Regions from separate parts of the Streptomyces sp. NBC_00287 genome, predicted to be linked through region 2. Evidence: riboswitches for the same ligand, from Rfam matches in the RefSeq annotation. Region 2 holds a riboswitch; the other holds the start of a gene.

Region 1 (3,402 bases), 5.0 Mb from region 2:
CGTTCGGCTGCAGGCTGACCTTGTCGTACCCGGTGACCTCGGAGAGACGTTCCTCCAGCTCACGGATGAGCGTGAGGTAGCCCTGCGCCTGCTCGGCGGGCGCGAAGGGGTGCATCTGCCCGAACTCCGGCCAGGTGACCGGCTCCATCTCGGTCGTCGCGTTGAGCTTCATCGTGCAGGAGCCCAGCGGGATCATGCCGCGGTCGAGCGCGTAGTCACGGTCGGCCAGCCGGCGCAGGTAGCGCAGCATGGCGGTCTCGGAGCGGTGCTGGTGGAAGACCGGGTGCGTCAGGACCTCGTCCCCGCGCAGCAACGCCTGCGGCAGCGCGTCCTCGACCCCGGCGTCCAGCGCCTCGATGTCCCCGTCGACCCCGAAGGCGCTCCACACGGCGCCCAGCTGAGCCCGGCCGGTCGTCTCGTCACAGGCGACGGAAACGTGGTCGGCGTCGACAAGACGCAGGTTGACACTGTTCTCCCGCGCGGCGGCGACGACCTCGGCTGCCCGCCCCGGGACCCGCACGGTGAGCGTGTCGAAGAACGAACCGTGCACGACCTCGACTCCGCCCGCGGTGAGCCCCGCGGCGAGGATCGTGGCGTACCGGTGGACCCGCGCGGCGATGCCCTTGAGCCCCTCGGGCCCGTGGTAGACGGCGTACATCCCGGCCATGACGGCGAGCAGCACCTGCGCCGTACAGATGTTGCTGGTGGCCTTCTCACGACGGATGTGCTGCTCACGCGTCTGCAGTGCGAGCCGGTAGGCCCTGTTCCCGTCGGCGTCCACGGACACGCCCACCAGCCGCCCGGGCAGGCTGCGCGCGAACTTCTCGTGTACGGCCATGTAGCCGGCGTGCGGACCGCCGAAGCCCATCGGCACACCGAATCGCTGGGTGGTACCGACCGCGATGTCCGCGCCGAGCTCACCCGGCGACGTCAGCAGCGTCAGCGCGAGCAGATCGGCGGCGACGGTGACCAGCGCGCCGAGCTCATGGGCCTGCTCGATGAGGGGCTTGATGTCCCGTACGGCACCGGAGGCGCCCGGGTACTGGATCAGTACGCCGTTGATCTCGCGCTCGGCGATCTCGGCCGGAATGCCGTCGCTGAGGTCGGCGACCACGACCTCCACGCCGGTCGGCTCGGCCCGCGTCTCGATCACGGCGATGGTCTGCGGAAGGGCGTCCGCGTCGATCAGGAAGAGGCCCTTCTTGTTCTTGCCCATGCGCCGGGACAGGGCCATGGCCTCGGCCGCGGCCGTCCCCTCGTCGAGCAGCGAGGCACCGGAGGTGGGCAGCCCGGTCAGGTCGGCGACCATGGTCTGGAAGTTCAGCAGGGCTTCGAGCCGCCCCTGGGAGATCTCGGGCTGGTACGGCGTGTAGGCCGTGTACCAGGCCGGGTTCTCCATGACATTGCGCAGGATGACGGGCGGGGTGAAGGTCCCGTAGTACCCGAGCCCGATCATGGAGTCGAGCACCTGGTTGCGGTCAGCGAGCGACCGCAGCTCGGCGAGCACCTCGGCCTCGGTACGCGCGCCCGGCAGGTCGAGGGCGTCGGCGTTCTTGATCACATCCGGCACCGCGGCGGCGGTGAGCTCGTCGAGCGAGCCGTAGCCGACCTGCGCGAGCATCTTGGCCCGAGCCTCATGATCAGGACCAATATGACGCTGCTCGAAGGGGATCCCTTGTTCGAGCTCGGAGAGCGGAATGCGATGGGCGGTCATTGCGGAGGCCTCCTGGTCGACACGACCTTCGAGGGGCACCACGGCGCGGGTACCCGGACGGCCTCCCCCTCTGTCATCTCAACCTGAGAGCTTCACCGGACGCCCGAGGGCACCCGGCTTTCACCGTCGGTGAGAGCGGAAGCCGTGGACATCCGCTCTGCTTTCCAGAGTGACCTCGTCCGTGCGGTACGTGGGCCTGAGAGATTCCGGGGAGGATTTGCTCCTTCGGCGCCTCCGGATGGTGTTCGGAGGACTCTCCCGCACGGGGTCAACAGCCGCCTGAAAGCCTACCAGCGAGGTCAACGCCCAGGCGTTCGAGTGGCCGCTTGCCCCAATGTGCTCTTTCGTAGTGCTTACGGATGAGTTGCGACCAAGTGGAGGGCCCGTGCAGACCGACATCGATCCGCGCAACCTGATCGGCCGCAAGGCGTTCGACCGTAACGGTACGAAGATCGGCACGATCGACGAGGTCTACCTCGACGACGCGACCGGCGTACCGGAGTGGGCAGCCATACGCACCGGCCTGTTCAGCAGAGACGCGTTCGTCCCCCTGGAGCCCAGCGAACTCGTGGAAGGCACCCTGCACGTCCCCTTCGACCGCTCCCTGATCAAGGACGCCCCCGACTTCGGAGTAGGCCGCCACCTCTCCCCCGAACAAGAACTCCAGCTCTACCACCACTACGGCCTGGACATCACCGCAACACCCCCACCCCCAGACCACGACTTCGGCAACTTGGCAGGCACGGAGGACGCGGACACCTGATCGAGTGCCACCCCTGAAACGGCCGCCGCCCTAAACCCACGCAGCTGCGGGCAGTCGTACCGCCGGAACCGGCGCCCTACCCACCCAGCAGCGGGCAGTCGTGCCACCGGAACGGCGCGCAGCGAGGCAGCGGCTGCAGCCCACCTGCCGCCGCTGCGGGCAGTCGTGCCGCTGGGGCGGCACCCGCTGCCAAAGAGAGCGGCACCCCGCAAGCGCGGGCGAGCGAAACCCACCCGACGCCAGCCCGGGCAACGGTCACGCCCGAACCCCGTCCACAGAAGCCCCAGGTCTTCGCGGCACCAGCGGCAACGGCTCCGCCACCGACAACTCAGGATCGTCCACCAAAAACGTCCGCACCCGCCCCGGCCCAGAATCCGGCGTCTCGAACCGCACAGTCACCCGCCCCACCCCACTCCCCTGCACCCACCCATGCCCGAACTCGGCATGCCGCACATCATGCCCCGCAGCCCACCGCCGCTCCCCAGGCAACACAACCTCCCGACCAGCAGCCTCAACCTCCCCCTCCTCCCCCACGTCATCCGCCACCCCCTCCCCCGCGGCCTGCGCGAAAAGATCCTCCTGCGTGAAGTCGGCAAGCCCACTGACCCCCACCCCCAGCAACCGCACACCCCCGGTCGTGTCCACCGACTCCAACAACCGAGCCGCAGCCTCCCGCACGACCGCCGGATCATCCGTAGGCCCACGCAACGTCTCGGACCGAGTCAGCGTGGAAAAGTCGTACCGCCGCACCTTCAACACGATCGTCCGCCCGGACAACCCGGCCCCCCGCAGCCGCCGCACGCACCGATCCGCCAGCCGCGCCACCTCAAGCCCGACCCGCACCCGATCATGGATGTCGACGTCGTACGTGTCCTCCACGGACACCGACTTCGTCTCCCGCTCGGCCACAACGGGCCGCTCGTCC
Region 2 (3,402 bases):
GCCCAGGGCTCGGCCCAGGGCGTCCATCGGAGCCGTGCGCAGGTCGCCCTCCCAGTTGGAGAGTTCCACTCCTACGAACATCACCGGCGCCGCCGTTTCGATGGCTGCCAGGCAGCGGCGGGCTGTGGTGACCACGCCCGTTGCCGCGAACTCTGCCGAGGCCGCGGAGAGGAAGTCGACCGGGTCGTCCTGCCAGTCCGGTTCGTAGAGCTTGACCCGGCCGCCGCTCGCGGGGCCGTCCAGGGGGGTGCGGCCCGCGCGGCAGAGTTCGGCAACCGCCGGCGGCGGGAGGGGGATGCCCACCACGCCGTCGGGGTTGATCGCCATGCCCACCTGCGGGGGCAGGCCGCGGGCGAATTCCACCGCCGGGGCGATCGTGTACGACATGTGCGAGCCGACGACCTGGCGGAACTGTTCCTCGGAGCTGAAGACCGGGACGTAGGCCTGGCCCTCGATCTCCAGCGTGGGCAGGTCCAGCGGGCCGCTGTGCGGGCCGCCGCCGGCGGGCAGCGGGACCCAGACGTAGCTGCGGCCGAGGACCTCGATGATCCGGCCGCCCGCCGTGGGCACGCCGAGGGAGGCGGAGAGCACCTCCTCCAGCTCGTTGCCGGGCCATCCGCCGTGCGGATGGGGGTGTGCCTGCGCCGGAAAGTCCGCGGGGAGATCCGCCGGGAAGTCCATCTGTCTGACCGCCTGCCGTGAACCACTGATGTGGCTGAAAAGGCTAGCGCCTGTGGAGGACCGGGGCTCAGCCCGTGAAGCCGATCCGGCGCAGCACGCCCGCCGCGGGCCGGTCGATCAGCACCGCAGAACCGCAGCCCTGCGGCAGCTCGCCCTGCTCCACCGCGCGCAGCAGCCGGCCCGCCGCCGAGCGGTGCCGCAGGAAGGCGTACCGCGAGACACCGCGACCGCGCTCGCGCTGACCCTCCAGCGCCTGGTCCGGTGTGACGTCGAGGAGCAGCAGATGCAGGGTGCCGCCCCGGCGCCGCGCCTCGCGGGCCAGCCAGCCGCGCACCCAGGCCTGCGTACCGCAGTCGTGCACGACGACACCCTCGCCGGAGCGCAGGGCGCGCCACAGCCCGGCGTAGTGGGCGAGCCGGACGAGGGGACGGTAGACCGCGTACGGCAAATAGCCCGGCATCCGGGCGTCCCAGCGGTCGCGGGTGTCCTGGGAGTCGATGCGCCGGCCCTTCACCGCGCGGCGCATCAGCGTGGACTTGCCGCTGCCGGGCAGGCCGGTGATCACGACGAGGTCCTTGGGGCCGAAGAGCAGGGCATGCGGACTGCGGCCGTCCCGCTCCCGCAGGTCTCGGACGACGGGTGCGGGGATCGTGCCGCAGGCTTCGAGGGCCGGGGCCACGGGCTGCTTGGGCAGCGCGAGACCCGACGTGGTCGCGTACGCCGTGGTCCTGTTCACCGTCATCGTCCTCCTCCAGGGTCGGGAGCTCCCCTCCCCACTGAGCGTAAAGAGAAGGTAATGGCCGATCTCTCGCGTTTTCGTGCGCGTACCGCCACAAGCCGGTTACAGATGCGGCCTGCCCACGGACGCCCCCGCCATGCAATGATGGCCGCGCCAACTGCATACCGGCCGTTTGAATCCGCGCGGGAGAGTCCCCAGCTTTCAGCTGGGGCGCCGAAGGAGCAAGTCCCTCCCTTGAATCTCTCAGGCCCCGTTACCGCGCGGGCGAGGCACATCTGAAAAGCGGACCGCCGTTTCCGGTGGTCCCACCCAAGGTGCAAGTCATGCCCCGGCGCGGTCATGACGAACCTCTCAGGTTCCGATGACAGATGGGGAGGAACGACCTCGCCGTCATGCCTTGGGAGACGACCGTCCGATGAGCAGTACCGAACCCCGCCGTACCGCCCTCGATGCCCTGCATCGCTCGCTGGGCGCGACGATGACCGACTTCGCCGGCTGGGACATGCCGCTGCGTTACGGCTCCGAGCGCGACGAGCACAACGCCGTGCGCACCCAGGCCGGCCTGTTCGATCTCTCCCACATGGGCGAGATCACCGTCACGGGCCCGCAGGCCGCCGCGCTTCTCGACTACGCCCTCGTCGGGAACATCGGGGGCGTGAAGACCGGCCGCGCCCGCTACACCATGATCTGCCGCGCCGACGGCGGCATCCTGGACGACCTGATCGTCTACCGGCTCGCGGAGACCGAGTACATGGTCGTCGCCAACGCCTCCAACGCCCAGGTGGTGCTGGACGCACTGATGGATCGTTCCGCCGGTTTCGACGCCGAGGTCCGCGACGACCGGGACGCCTACGCGCTGATCGCCGTCCAGGGCCCCGAGTCCCCGGGCATCCTGGGCTCGCTCACCGACGCCGACCTCGACGGTCTGAAGTACTACGCCGGGCTGCCCGGCACCGTCGCGGGCGTCCCCGCGCTGATCGCGCGCACCGGGTACACCGGCGAGGACGGCTTCGAGCTGTTCGTGAAGCCCGAGGACGCGGTCGAACTGTGGCAGGCGCTGACCAAGGCGGGTTCTTCGGTGGGCTTGATCCCCTGCGGCCTGTCCTGCCGGGACACCTTGCGCCTGGAAGCGGGCATGCCGCTGTACGGCCACGAGCTCACGACCGACCTGACCCCCTTCGACGCCGGGCTCGGCCGCGTGGTCAAGTTCGAGAAGGAGGGCGACTTCGTCGGGCGCGAGGCGCTCACCGAGGCTGCCTCCCGCGCCTCGGAGAACCCGCCCCGCGTCCTGGTCGGCCTGATCGCCGAGGGCCGCCGGGTCCCGCGCGCCGGGTACCCGGTCGTCGCGGGCGGCGAGGTCATCGGCGAGGTCACCTCCGGCGCCCCCTCCCCCACGCTGGGCAAGCCGATCGCCATGGCCTACGTCGACGCCGCGCACTCGGCGCCGGGCACGGCCGGGGTCGGCGTGGACATCCGGGGCAGCCACGAGCCGTACGAGGTCGTGGCGCTGCCCTTCTACAAGCGCCAGAAGTAGTAGCCGTAGGTGATGCTGAGCACATCACCGCTGCTCACGCACGCCTTCAGCAGTCCCCCATTCATCAGCACTCCCCCGCGTACAGGAGAATTCAGGCCATGAGCAACCCCCAGCAGCTGCGCTACAGCAAGGAGCACGAGTGGCTGTCGGTCGCCGAGGACGGCGTCTCGACGGTCGGCATCACGGAGTTCGCGGCCAACGCGCTCGGTGACGTCGTCTACGCCCAGCTCCCCGAGGTCGGTTCCACCGTCGAAGCGGGCGAGTCCTGCGGCGAGCTGGAGTCCACCAAGTCGGTCTCCGACCTGTACTCCCCGGTCAACGGCGAGGTCGCCGAGATCAACGAGGACGTCGTCAACGACCCGTCGCTGGTGAACTCCGCCCCCTTCGAGGGCGGCTGGCTGTTCAAGGTACGCATCGCGGAGGAGCCGGCCGACCTGCTCTCCGCCGA

The links. Region 2 has a riboswitch for glycine ahead of gcvT (glycine cleavage system aminomethyltransferase GcvT). Riboswitches for the same ligand answer to the same signal wherever they lie in the genome.
Region 1: linked by a shared signal. The riboswitch ahead of gcvP (aminomethyl-transferring glycine dehydrogenase) and the one ahead of gcvT (glycine cleavage system aminomethyltransferase GcvT) in region 2 are both predicted to bind glycine.

What each region holds. Positions count from the first base shown of each region.
Region 1 covers NZ_CP108053.1:1,589,353-1,592,754, forward strand. Annotated here, with positions in the region: gene gcvP (aminomethyl-transferring glycine dehydrogenase) at 1-1,714, opposite strand, end outside; glycine riboswitch at 1,889-1,985, opposite strand; gene OHT76_RS07230 (PRC-barrel domain-containing protein) at 2,100-2,477, shown strand; gene OHT76_RS07235 (DNA polymerase IV) at 2,733-3,402, opposite strand, start outside.
Region 2 covers NZ_CP108053.1:6,541,909-6,545,310, reverse strand. Annotated here, with positions in the region: gene OHT76_RS30000 (enhanced serine sensitivity protein SseB) at 1-681, opposite strand, end outside; gene OHT76_RS29995 (AAA family ATPase) at 749-1,423, opposite strand; glycine riboswitch at 1,594-1,689, shown strand; glycine riboswitch at 1,690-1,798, shown strand; gene gcvT (glycine cleavage system aminomethyltransferase GcvT) at 1,836-2,954, shown strand; gene gcvH (glycine cleavage system protein GcvH) at 3,053-3,402, shown strand, end outside.